3 regions of the Acetobacter oryzoeni genome follow, and region 2 is predicted to be linked to each of the others. Evidence: riboswitches for the same ligand, from Rfam matches in the RefSeq annotation. Region 2 holds a riboswitch; each other region holds the start of a gene.
What was found. Region 2 has a riboswitch for cobalamin ahead of EOV40_RS10600 (DUF2147 domain-containing protein). Riboswitches for the same ligand answer to the same signal wherever they lie in the genome.
Positions count from the first base shown of each region.

Region 1: it holds a riboswitch for cobalamin, as region 2 does, so the genes downstream of both, EOV40_RS12270 (CbtB domain-containing protein) here and EOV40_RS10600 (DUF2147 domain-containing protein) in region 2, are expected to answer to the same signal.
Region 3: it holds a riboswitch for cobalamin, as region 2 does, so the genes downstream of both, EOV40_RS02135 (TonB-dependent receptor plug domain-containing protein) here and EOV40_RS10600 (DUF2147 domain-containing protein) in region 2, are expected to answer to the same signal.

Region 1 is NZ_CP042808.1:2,628,798-2,633,003, reverse strand. It holds gene gabT (4-aminobutyrate--2-oxoglutarate transaminase) at 1-460, opposite strand, end outside; gene EOV40_RS12275 (LysR substrate-binding domain-containing protein) at 621-1,568, opposite strand; cobalamin riboswitch at 1,686-1,905, shown strand; gene EOV40_RS12270 (CbtB domain-containing protein) at 2,312-2,530, shown strand; gene EOV40_RS12265 (CbtA family protein) at 2,554-3,288, shown strand; gene EOV40_RS12260 (carbohydrate porin) at 3,407-4,206, opposite strand, start outside.
Region 2 is NZ_CP042808.1:2,278,239-2,282,444, forward strand. It holds gene EOV40_RS10595 (carbohydrate porin) at 275-1,867, shown strand; cobalamin riboswitch at 1,945-2,183, shown strand; gene EOV40_RS10600 (DUF2147 domain-containing protein) at 2,226-2,690, shown strand; gene EOV40_RS10605 (sorbitol dehydrogenase family protein) at 2,803-3,477, shown strand; gene EOV40_RS10610 (GMC family oxidoreductase) at 3,499-4,206, shown strand, end outside.
Region 3 is NZ_CP042808.1:434,870-439,075, forward strand. It holds gene EOV40_RS02125 (LysR family transcriptional regulator) at 1-330, shown strand, start outside; gene EOV40_RS02130 (Na+/H+ antiporter) at 396-2,105, shown strand; cobalamin riboswitch at 2,158-2,389, shown strand; gene EOV40_RS02135 (TonB-dependent receptor plug domain-containing protein) at 2,525-4,206, shown strand, end outside.

The DNA.
Region 1 (4,206 bases), 350 kb from region 2:
GCAGAACCTTACCCGTAAGCGCAGAAGCCAGCAGCGTGCGGCCATGGAAGCCGCCGCAGAACGCAATCACGCCATTGCGGCCAGTTGCTGCACGCGCAATTTTTACGGCGTTTTCTGTAGCTTCACCACCCGTGGTGAAAAAAATGGTTTTGGCATCGCCAGAAAACGGTGCGCGGGCATTCAGCTTTTCAGCCAGCTCAATATAGGGCTCGTAAGCAGAAACCTGAAAAGCCGTATGAGTAAAACGGTCTAGCTGCTTTTTAACAGCATCCATCACTTTTGGGTGGCGATGGCCAACGTTCAGAACGGCAATGCCGCCGGCAAAGTCAACATAGCGCTTGCCTTCCACATCCCAGATTTCGGCATTTTCTGCGCGGTCTGCAAAAACGGGGGTGGAGGTAGCAACGCCGCGTGGCACAGCATTGGTGCGGCGGTTCAGAAGGTCTTTATTCGTGGCCATTAATATGGGCTCCCGGGAACTATGTTGCGGGCAAAGTTGTTTCTGTTCCGTAAAATGTTTCGCGGGGGAGGGGGAGGAGATTTTTTGTTGCCTCTGTGGTGATAAAAAGTCACCAGCAATTAAGCACGTTCATATCGTTGCGTAGGCGCTTAACTGCATTTTAAGGGAGGGTATGTGTACTTTGCGTTTTCAGTTCCACCTGTTCTAAAAGCCAGTTTCGGAACGTGATGAGAGATTTTTTCTCCCATGTGGCAGTAGAAGCGCGCAGAAGATAGGCCCCTAGGGCTACTTCTCGCAAAGGGGTTTGCGTAGGCTGCACCCGCACAAGGTGGCCTGTTTCAAGATCATTTCCCAGCAGGAAAATATTGCCAAGAGCAATGCCTTCTCCGGCGCGGGCAGCCGCCAATGTAATATGGGCCTGCCACAGGCGTGTTGCGGCAGGTAGTTTTGTGCAGGCTACATTTTGTGCGTGAAACCAAAGTTTCCACTCGGCTTCATCTTCTTCCTGCAATAAGGGTGCGCGGAGCAAATCTGCTGTTGTGCGGGGCTGCCCGCCCAGTTCTGTAAGACATGTGGGGGCAGCTACCGGAAAAACATCTGGCCGGGCAATAATCATGCTGCGTGTGTTGCGGGGTTCAGCTAACGGGGCATCATCACGCACATAACCGATATGAGCATGATTATCTGTTTCCACGCCCGTAACGTGGAAAGCCGTATTCGCATCTACTGGGCGCAGCATGATTTCCAGTTGAGGGTGCGCGCGCCGAAAGGAGGAGAGCCGAGGTAGCAACCAATGGTATGCAAAACCATGCGCGCAGGTAATGGTAAGGGGGGGCGTGTGGTTGCGGATATCTGCCGTGGCCGTGGCCAGTTCTTCCAGCAATGGGGTGATGCGGGAATAATAAGTGTGACCCGCTAATGTAAGGGTTCCTGTTTCCTTATCCCGTAAAGGTGTGCCTAAAATATTTTCCAGATCCCGAATGTGGCGGCTTATGGCTGCGTGATCTACGCGCAGTTCTGCTGCGGCCCGTCTGATACCGCCTGTGCGTGCAAACGCCGTAAAGGCATTGAGCATGGCTAGTGGGGGAATGCGGTATCGTTGGTCCATAAGTCGCCAGTCAGGGAAAAGTCTGCAGAAACAGGTGGGTTAAAATGGCGGCTCTGGCAAGAGTTATACCTGCATAATCAGGCAAAGATTGAAATATGAAGCAAAAATAAGGTAAGGGTTGCGCCATCTTACAACGGTCCCGCGCAAGCGGGTTTGAAAGGGAATGCCGGAGGTTCCTGCTTTGGAACCCAGTCGGCAACTGCCCTCGCAACTGTAGGCGGAGAGCCTATTACTCCTTAGCCGCATAAAGCGGCAGTCACTGGTGTTCGCATCGGGAAGGCTGAGTAATGCGCAATGACCCGCAAGTCAGGAGACCTGCCGTTGTTGTCTTGTTTAATCGCCGGGCGAGGGAACCGGAGATGGATGATTTGCGATGTTTACTCCTCTGCCCTCGGCAGATTTCTCCTTAAATACATTCTGGGCTTTTGTCTTCACGCGGCGTGGTGAAGTGTAACAATGCTTTGTGTTCCAAATAGAATTTGGAAGAGGTTTTGGTATGCTCTGCACCGTTGATTGCTGGTTGGTGAGAGGCTGACGGATGGAGCAGGCAAGTATCTCACATGGAATGACGTTCCTTTCGGGTGCCTCTTTGCTCAAGGTGGGAGAACAGCAGGCGTGTTCGGAATGCCCTTGCTGTTAGGCTTCGTCCTTCTATGATGAGGGCCGACCAAACCATGAAGTTCTGTTTCACACTCTTTTGTGCCTGCTCTGGCGGGCTTTAAATTTAAAAAGGATACAACATCATGAGCACATCTGTTCATACAGCTATGCCGGTTGCGGCAGCGGGCCAGAGCATTCCGGTTCGTGCCATTCTGCCTTGGGCTGTTTTCGGCCTGATTGTTTCTGCACTGCTGATCTACTTTGTAGGCGCAGAGCAGGGCGCCACTTCCCTGATTTCCGGACATGCTGTGCATGAATTTGTGCATGATGGCCGCCATCTTCTTGGTTTCCCCTGCCACTAAGGCACGAGAGGAAAGTTTTACTCATGGTTGGTCGTCTTTTAGCCCGCGGCATGGTCGCGGGCATTCTGGCTGCATTGCTTTCTTTTGTATTTTCAAAAATTTTTGGTGAACCGCAGGTCGCTTTGGCTATTGCGTTTGAAGCCGCTCAGGATGCTGCCGCAGGTGCCGCGCCAGAACCTGAACTGATAAGCCGTGGTGTGCAGGCATCTTGGGGCTTGCTTACTGCTGTGCTGATGTACGGTGCCGCATATGGCGGTATTTTTGCGATTGTTTTTGCATTTGCCTATCAGCGTCTTGCAACATTAAGCCCACGCGCTATGGCATTATTGCTGTCTGGCGTTGGGTTTTTAACGTTTGTGCTGATACCAGATTTAAAATATCCACCTAACCCACCCGCAGTTGGGCAGGAAGAGACCATCGCGCTGAGGACAGAAATGTATTTTGCAATGGTTGGCCTTTCTATCGCCATTTCCATGATTTGTTTGTTGGTGGGGCGCGCACTGTCTAACGTAATCGGGCATTGGAACGCTGCTGTATGTAGCATTATTCTGGGTATTGCGCTTGTCGCTGCTGTGCAATTTGGTCTGCCAGATTTTAATGAAGTGCCAGACAATTTTCCTGCTGTAGTGCTTTGGCGTTTTAGAGAAGCATCTATCGGAATGCAGATTGTTTTGTGGTCTGTATTGGGGCTGGTTTTTGGCGCTTTGGCTGAAAAATGCCTGTCATCAGCAAACGGTGTGGCGCGGAAGACGCTCTGATTTTTCCGAGCGGCCTTCTATACAAATTTTGCGTGTATAAAAAAGCATTTCCTAACGTTGCCACTTTTTCCATTTATGAAATGGCAACCGAAAGGGAATGCTTTTTTATTTATAATTTTTAGAAAGTGATGTTGGAATGGAGCCCAAAAATGGCTTCATTCCCGACAAGGCGGTTGCCTGTCCAATCCGTTACACCGCCAGAGGGATGCCAGACATACTGGAAGTCTGGCTGCATGACCCACCAAGGGGTGACCTGTGCCTGATAGGTAAGTTCCAGATGGTTTTCATTGCCTTGTACAGGTGCGCCAGAGTTGCGGTCATACCGTCGCTGGCCAGAAGAAGCACGGCCAATGCCCCAGCCTAGGCCCACCGTATCATTATCACGTCCCTTGAACGGGGCTTTAAGGTTGATGCCCGCATCAATGGCAAAGCTGATCATGTTTCGGTCCCCACCATTACCTGTGGCGCGTGCAAAAATGCCAACAGATTGTGGAGATTGGAGTGAAGGACGCCAGATCATCTGGTCAATAATACCATAGACCATCCAGTTGCCCCGGTCCCACCGCGGAATACCTGTGGTGTCAGCCGCACTACCTAAAGCTTTCCCCTGATTGTTGTAGCGATAATCAGGGAATTTTGCCGTATCGTAATATCCACCCAGCTTGTAGATGCCCGGCAGGCCGGGATCCTTGGTGACATGTGACATGTCATCAGGCTGAGGGTTGAGAGCATACTGCAATTCGGTAATCAGCAGTGCGCCAGTGCCCATGTTGAAGTTGGCACCATCCTCATCATGAGTGTTCTGATTGGTGGGGTCTGCGCTGTTACCACCGTTCTGGATGCCAAAAGAGTTGTTGCGGTTGCCCGGTGGGTTGTCATCTGCTGCCGCAAACATGAATGTAAACTTGTCTGAAGGAC
Region 2 (4,206 bases):
TGTAAACTTTTCCTTGAACATTCGTTATAACAGAAAAAATCTCTTGAATCTTTCTGTATGTAATTTAATTACTATATTCCGTAACAATAAAAATAAAAACAAATGCGGAAACGAGAAAATGTTTGCAGAAATTACAAAATCTATTTTTTAAAGAGAAAGCTGCCAGTCACCTTTCTCTTTAGTCTCTGTATTTCTTTCCCCTTGCTTCAGAAATACGCCGTTGCTTCATGCGAACTGCATGCAATGGCCATTCTTGCGCCATGAGGATCGGGCAATGCCCTCAACTTATATCATTTCTAATTCAGAACAAAAAATATCATGCTATCGGCAAGATTTTTTATCCATTGTCCGTGCAATCTATGTCGGAACAGTTCTTTTCTCATTGAATATTGCTTTTAACGCCACCACTGCACGCGCCCAGCAGAGTGAACCGACTAAATCTCTTGAGAGCCCCCAACTTTTTTCAAAACCTATTATCAACGCTGAAATACCCAAAAAACACAAGCGCCCAATAGCAGAAGAACGTCTGGACGCTCTGTTTGATACAGAAAGCCTTTCCTACCTGCTAAACCACAATAATACAGCGTTACGTAGGCAGGATATCAGCGCTGGGTATTTTGTTGCCGAACAGGCTTTTGGCAATTTGGCCCCCGGCCTTAAACCTTGGCGCGACAGGTTAAGTGAACACGGCTTTACCTTTGAGTTAACCTACAAAGGTGAAGGTATGGCCAATCTTGCTGGCGGCCTTTCAAAAGGTATGGATTACACGCACGAAATACGTGCCAGCATGCTGTTTGATCTGGGCAAGTTAACAGGTTGGAATCCGCTACAGGGGTGGTACCTGCATGGTATTGTTATGAACCGTGAAGGTAGGCAAGTCGGTTGGGATCATGTTGGAGAAAGAAACGTACTTCTTACAGAAGTATGGAGCATCCACGGGCCGGCCGCGGCTCGCCTGGCAGATCTGTATCTGGAAAAATCTTTCCTCAATAACCGTATCAATATCAATGTTGGGCGCATTTCACTTACGCACACATATTCTACTTCTATTTTACTGTGCACATTCATGACCATGTGCTCTGCGCCCATGGCTATACGAGAACCGGCTGGTTGGAGTGTTTACCCCAAAACATCATGGGGAGGCACAGTACGCTTTCGGCCAACGCATGATCTTATCCTGCGCACAGGCATTTATCGCATAGGCCCTAAAGCCCGCGATAACACAGGCTGGGCATGGGGCGATGAGCCTTATACGGGCATTCAAACTCCGGTTGAATTAACGTGGGAGCCGTTTTTTGGCACGCGTAAGCTTCCCGGTCATTACAAAATCGGCTTTGGCCACGATACCTCACCTTACCCTGATATGGTTGGCACCATTCCGGCCGCTTTTGCGGGGTCTGTGCATCCACACAAACTCAAGCCGCGTGATACATTTTATATAGAGGCAGATCAGATGGTGTATCGCAGCCATGGCGAACACCAAATGGCTGGCGGCTACGTGTTGGCAGGGTTTATTCATAACACGCCAAGTAACTCTACATTCTCAAACGAATTTTATGCTGGCGCTTCCCTTCTGGGCATTATTCCCCACCGGCCATTGGATCGTCTGGGCGTGATGTATTCCTATTACCAGCTCAGCCCCCGTCTGGCCTACGGGCAACGCATGCGGGAAGCCGCAGGCGTTCCGCTTGGCCCGTATATCAATGGACCACAAACGCATTCCGCTATTCTGGAAGCGTATTACGGCATTCCTGTCACACCGGGTTTGGTTATTACGCCGGAGTTTGAATATATGATGCGCCCCGGAGAAACCTCGGTTATTCCCAATGCTATTCTGGCGGGACTTAAGGTTATTGCTGCCCTGTAAGGCAAAGCGAGGCGCAAAAACCTCTCACCTGCTCTGCTTTTCTCATACTGGCACCAAGTCCTCTTATTGCTAGAATAAATGCTTGAACAGATGGATGGTGCTGCGCAAGCGGCTTAAAAGGGAATGCCGTGCACGGTTTTTGCCTCATATTGAAGCAGAAACTTATAGTCGGCAGCTGCTCCCGCAACTGTAAGGGGAGGTTGGACCTGCTGCCGATCGCGGCTAGCCACTGGCCGGTAATACGGCTGGGAAGGCAAAAGGTCTAACACACACCAGATCCCCAAGCCAGGAGACCTGCCTCCATCAGGCACATCACACCGGGCGGGATGAACCGGTAGCGGCAGGACAAGGCAGCAAAATGTACAAACATGCCTTTAGCTCATTTATAACAGCACTGCTTCTTGCATGGGGCACCATACCTTCTCATGCTCATGCAGAAAACGCCTCCACACCAACCATAACAGGACAATGGATTACAGAAGACGGCAAAGGCGTATTCGATATCCATAGCTGTGGCGATAAGATGTGCGGGAATCTTGTAGGGTTGAACCTAACGCAGGATGAAGAAGCTTCTAGCCGCAGAAAAACTGAATGTAACCTTCAAATGCTCAAAGGCTTCCACCCCATGGAAGACCGGCATGACCATTGGAAAGGCCACATTTTTGACCCTCAAAGCAAAAATACTTACGATGCCATTGTATGGGTGGCGGAAGACGGCTCCCTGAAATTGCATGGTTTTTTAGGTTTGGAACTTTTTGGCAGAACAGATACGTGGCAGCCATTTCATGGCCATATAGGTAATAACTGCCGCATTAACCCCTGAGCATACCTGCATCAACAGGGCATGAAATAGGTATTATGCCGTTATAACAGGTTGCAAGCTCAGGCCTTCTCTATAAAACCATTCACAATTTGGCATTCAATATTTCTCCGCAATGTTTCATTCCGACAGGGCGGAGCCCGGCTTTGTAGGGAGAACCCGAAGAATGAGACAAACGCACAAGGGGCAACCTGTAGCGGAATGGTGTGCATCCCCTAACGCCATGCGCTTGAACAAGCTTTTACGTATGTCCCGGCGAGATGTGCTTTTAGGTGGTATTGGTCTTTCTGTTGCAGGCGCAACAGGTGCAGCCCTTGCGGCAGATACCGCTCCTGCCACCCCAAACAATGAAGATCTATCCCGCTTTATGCAGGTATCCCAGCGCCTGACAGATAGAGAGACGTTAAACCCCCAGATTGGCGCGGCCCTGTACGCCAACATTGTGCAGGCCAATGCAGATCGGAAAGACAAACTTAACGCCTTACATACCCTGCTGGAGCGGGAAAAATTTACAACAGCATCAGCCTTTGCACATGCTGCAGAAAAATCTGATCCAAAGCTTAAAGATGTCATTCACGAAATTCTAACCGGCTGGTACCGGGGCATTGCAGATGGCAAGGTGGTGGTTTACCGCTCTGCCCTGATGTTCGACATCACGAAGGATGCCGTTTACCCCAAAACCTACGCAACGGGCGGCCCATTCTACTGGACAAGCAAGCCACCAGAAGTTGCACGCCCCAAAGGGCACCCTGCACTTTCTGCTTCCGCCCTTGTTATCGAACCGACCTGATCTTACGGGATACCCCGCCTTATGCCCTCCGAAGAAAATCTTTCAGCCGACGTTGTGATCGTAGGATCAGGCGTTGCAGGCAGCTCTATTGCCAATGAACTGGCACGTGCCGGTATTTCCGTCATTGTGCTGGAAGCTGGCCCGCGCGTTGACCGCCAGCATTTTGTGGAAAACTTCCGCAATCTGGAAAACAAACCGTCCTACCAGGGGCCCTTCCCGGCCGTACCTTGGGCACGGCATCCGCCTGATCAGCAAACCCCGAACGATTACCTGCACACCACCGGCCCGAATGCCGAAGCCTATCAGCAGGTTTACCTGCGCATGATGGGCGGCACCACATGGCACTGGGCAGGTTGTGCCTGGCGCTATCTGCCATCAGACTTTGAACTGAAAACACGTTACGGTCAGGGCCGCGATTGGGCTTTGACATATGATGATCTGGAACCCTTTTACTATCAGGCAGAAGTCATAATGGGGGTTTGTGGGCCAGATCCTGCGGTGGAAGATCTTGGGTCCCCCCGCAAACAGCCTTATCCTATGGATGCGCTGCCCATTTCCTACGCTGCGCAGCAGTTCCGTAAGCTGATTCAGGAAAAAACGCCGTGGCGCGTGGTGCATGAACCACAGGCCCGTAACACCCGCCCGTATGATAGCCGCCCAACATGTGAAGGGCATAATAACTGCATGCCTATCTGCCCTATTGGGGCCATGTATAACGGCAGTTATTCT
Region 3 (4,206 bases), 900 kb from region 2:
GGCCGGGTAGAGCAATGGGAGTGGGAGGAACACGGCCATACCCACACGCTGGATGTGCCGGGCCGCGTAACGGTTAACAGCGCAGAGGCTTTAATAGCCTGCACACTGGCCGGGCTGGGGGTGATGCAGATACCCGCTTACGATGTGCGCTCTTACCTGCATACAGGCCAGTTGGTGGAAATACTGCCCCAGTGGCGTGCGGCACCGCTGCCTATGGCGCTGCTTTATCCGCACAGGCGGCACCTTTCCATGCGGGTGCAGGTGTTTGCCACATGGTTGGAAAATTTGGTGCGCCAGCAGGTTTTGCGTCCTGTTTCCGCCATGCCGTAAAGCGGGTGTGTTTCTGCAGAATGTCCGTTGCATAAACACCCAAACACGCCCAAAGAGCGCAGGCCATGTTGACCATAGAAAACATTCTGCTGCTGCTTTTGCTGGCGGCAGTCAGCAGCCTGCTTGTTGCCCTGTTTAAACAGAAGGTGCCGCAGCCGGTTATCCTTATCATTCTGGGTGTGTTTGCTGCGGTGGCGGGCATGCATGTCAGCTTGCAGCCAGATATGTTCATGTTTGTGTTTCTGCCGCCATTGCTGTTTGCAGATTCATTTCGCATGCCATTGCGTGAGTTTGCAGAACTGCGCGGCCCCATTCTGTTTCTGGCCTTTGGGCTTGTGGTGCTCAGCACGCTGGTATGTGGCTATGCTATCCACTGGATTGTGCCAGAGCTGGGCCTGCCCATCTGCTTTACACTGGCGGCTGCACTTTCCCCCACAGATACGGTTGCGGTTTCCAGCCTTATTGAAGGGCGCAAGGTGCCCAACCGGCTGTTGCAGATTTTATCGGGCGAGGCCCTGTTTAATGATGCCTCCGGCCTTGTGTGCTTTCGCTTTGCCATGGCCGATGCCCTTACGGGTGAGTTCTCTTACAGGCAGGCTTTTGGCACGTTCCTAATGGTGGCGCTGGGCGGCCTGTTGGTGGGCGCTGCGGTGGCATGGCTGGCTGTTAAGCTCAACCGCGTGCTGGTGCGCCGTGGGTATGATGATCCGCAATCCCAGATCATCTTTGTGCTGCTCTTGCCGTTTTTAATGTACGCCGCGGCAGAAGCGGTGGACTGCTCGGGCATTCTGGCCGCCGTGGCAGGCTGCATGGTGCTCAAACTTTCTGGCATGATAGAGGACACCGCCACTTTTACCCGCCTGCAGGCCACAACGGTCTGGAACATTGTCAGCTACGTTTTTAACGCGCTTATCTTTTTGTTTCTGGGCATGCAGTTGCCAGAACTGTTGCAACATGGCGTGGCGCTGGGCCGGAAATATGATGTGGCCTTGTGGCAGGTTGGCCTGTTTGTGGTGCAGATATACGCCATTATGCTGGCCATGCGCTTTGCAGGTGTATGGACATCCGTTTTCGGCCGTTGGGTGGTGGCGCGCATTGGCAGCCTGCCGTTTGAACCCACAGGTTTTGCAGGCAGCATGTTGCTGACATTTGCTGGCGTGCGCGGGGCCGTTACGCTGGCGGCTGTACTTTCCCTGCCCGAAGGCACGGATGGCACAGATGCCTTTCCCATGCGCGATGCCGTGGTGGTGGCCGCTACCGGGGTGATTGTTCTTTCCCTGCTGGCAGCCAGTGTGTTCATTCCGCTGTGTTTGCGCTTTTTGCCGCAGGAGACGGTGGACAAGAACGCGCAGGAAGAAAACATGGCCCGCCAGAAGCTGATACGCGCAGCCCTTGCGGTGCTGACAAAAGCGCGCGCGCAACCGCCAGCGCCCAACCCAAACAGCACAGCACTGGCAAAGCCCGAGGGGCAGAATGCAGATGAAGCCCTGCGGCAGGAGGTGATAGACCGCCTGTATCAGCTGTATCACAGCCGTTTGGAAGAAGAGGACGAAACGCCGCGCATCACACCGCTAGACCGCAGCCGCGCCCTGCGCCATGCGCGTATGGAACTGGCGCTGCGCCTGCAACTGCTGCGGGCCGAACGGCAGGCCATGCGGGATATGACATCGCGCAGCGAGATTAACGACCAGACAGAATGGAAGCTCCAGCAGGAACTGGATTATGAGGAGCAGGTTATCCGCTCCCAGTCTCAACGCCTCCCGCGTGAAGCCTAAAGCCAGCCGCCGCGTTGGGGCGTGCTTTTGTTGACAAGCCACCCCCAGCCTGTAAACCACACCGCATGATGGTTTCCCCCAAGGGGAATGAAAAGGGAACCGGGTGCCCGCGCCATTGCCTGCAATGGTTTTGCGATATTCCCGGGCTGTCCCCGCAACTGTAAGCGGCATGGATGTGCACGCACGGCGCAAAGCGCTGGCCCACTGGAACAAACCTTTCCGGGAAGGGGTGCCACAACCGAAAAACCGCAAGCCAGGAGACCTGCCATCAGCACACAGTTGCAGACGGGGCATGTCAGCCGGGGTGTGCTGGCAGGCTGGGCAAGCGGTCAGCCAATGGGGTGGTTTGTGCCCTGTGGTGGAAAAAGCCGGGCCAAGTCTCGTGGCAACGCTGTTAAACCGCGAGATTGCCTTAACCCATGCGCCTAAAAAACCTTTTGCTTACCGGCTCTTCCCTGCTGCTGGTAGAAACCACTGCCGCCATTGCGGCAGATGCCACAAGCCCCGCTACATCAACGGGTAAAAACACCGTTGCTGCCAAAGTGGCCGTAACACCTGCCGCCACCGCTCCGGCGCAAAAGGCGCCTATCTCTCATGCAGCGGAGGGTGCGCAAGCTGTGCAGGCCCGCAGTGCGCAGGCTTACCCGGATTACGTTACGGTAAGTGCGGCACGCCACCCCATGCGGGCGGATGAAATTGGCACGGCCATGACGATTGTGACAGAAAAGCAGATCCTCACCCAGCAGCGCCGCACGCTTACAGATATTCTGGTCCGCCAACCGGGGCTGAATGTGGTGCGTTCGGGTGGCTTTGGCGGCACCACCTCCATTTTCATGCGCGGCAACAATGCCAACGAGGTGAAAGTGCGGCTGGATGGCATGGATATTAACGATGGCAGCTCCACCTCCGGCGCGTTTGATGCTGCGCAGTTTGTTACCGATGGCATGGGCCGCATAGAAATTTTGCGCGGGCCACAAAGTGGCCTGTACGGGGCAGATGCCATGGCCGGGGTTATTGATATTACCACAGCACAGGGGCAGGGCAGGTTTACGCCTTTTGTGCGGGTGGAAGGTGGATCTTACGGCACGTTCAATCAGGTTATAGGCGCGCGCGGCAGTAAGGGAAAGTTTCATTACAATGTTGAACTTTCCCATTACCGGCAGGATGGTTTTCATGAAATCCCGCGCTATATCGGCCGCTATTTTGGCGCAGACAAGGAACAGCGCCACCGGGGGGACAGAAACGATAACCGCTCCGCCAACATTCGCTTGGGCTATGATGTCACCCATAATTTTGATCTGGGGCTGACGGCCCGGCTGATACAGAGCAACCTGCACACCTACAGCGCCTATAATATGGAAGATGAATATTACAGTCGGCTAGGATATTACGGTGATGTAGGGAGCGAGCGTGAACACACCACGCAAAATCAGGACATTGTGCGGGGCACGGCGCATTTATCCTCATTCGGGGGCAGGTTCGATCAGGTGATTGGTCTGGGGTATATGACAGGCCGCAGAAGCTGGACAGAAACCGGCACCACGCTGGAAGGTGATGCCTTGCAGTATGACCCCACATATTACCGCACCAGCCGCATTAAAATAGATTGGCACGGCACTGTTAATCTGGACAAATACGGATCTCTGCTTGTGGGGGCAGAGCATTTTCATGATACGTTCAATTCCAGCCAAGGGAACAGTGCAGCATCTTCCACACCGTTCAGCACCAGCGCGGGCATGGATACCACAGCAGGCTATGGGCAGTATCAGGGCAACTGGAACAAGATTTTATATGGCGCGGCCAATATCCGGTATGATGCCAATTCCCGCTACGGCAATTACGTGACGTGGCGTGTGGCTCCGGCCATTCATATTCCGCACAGCGGCACGGTTATCAAGGCCAGTGCGGGCAGTGGCTTTCATGGCCCTTCATTGTATCAGCTTTTTGCCAACCAGATTTCCACCAGCTATGCGGAAAAAGGTAACCCCAACCTGCGGGCCGAACGCCTGATAGGGTATGATGTGGGCGTGGAACAAACGCTGGCGCATGACAAACTGCATTTTGGGGCCACATGGTATGAAAACCATGTGCGCAATCTTAT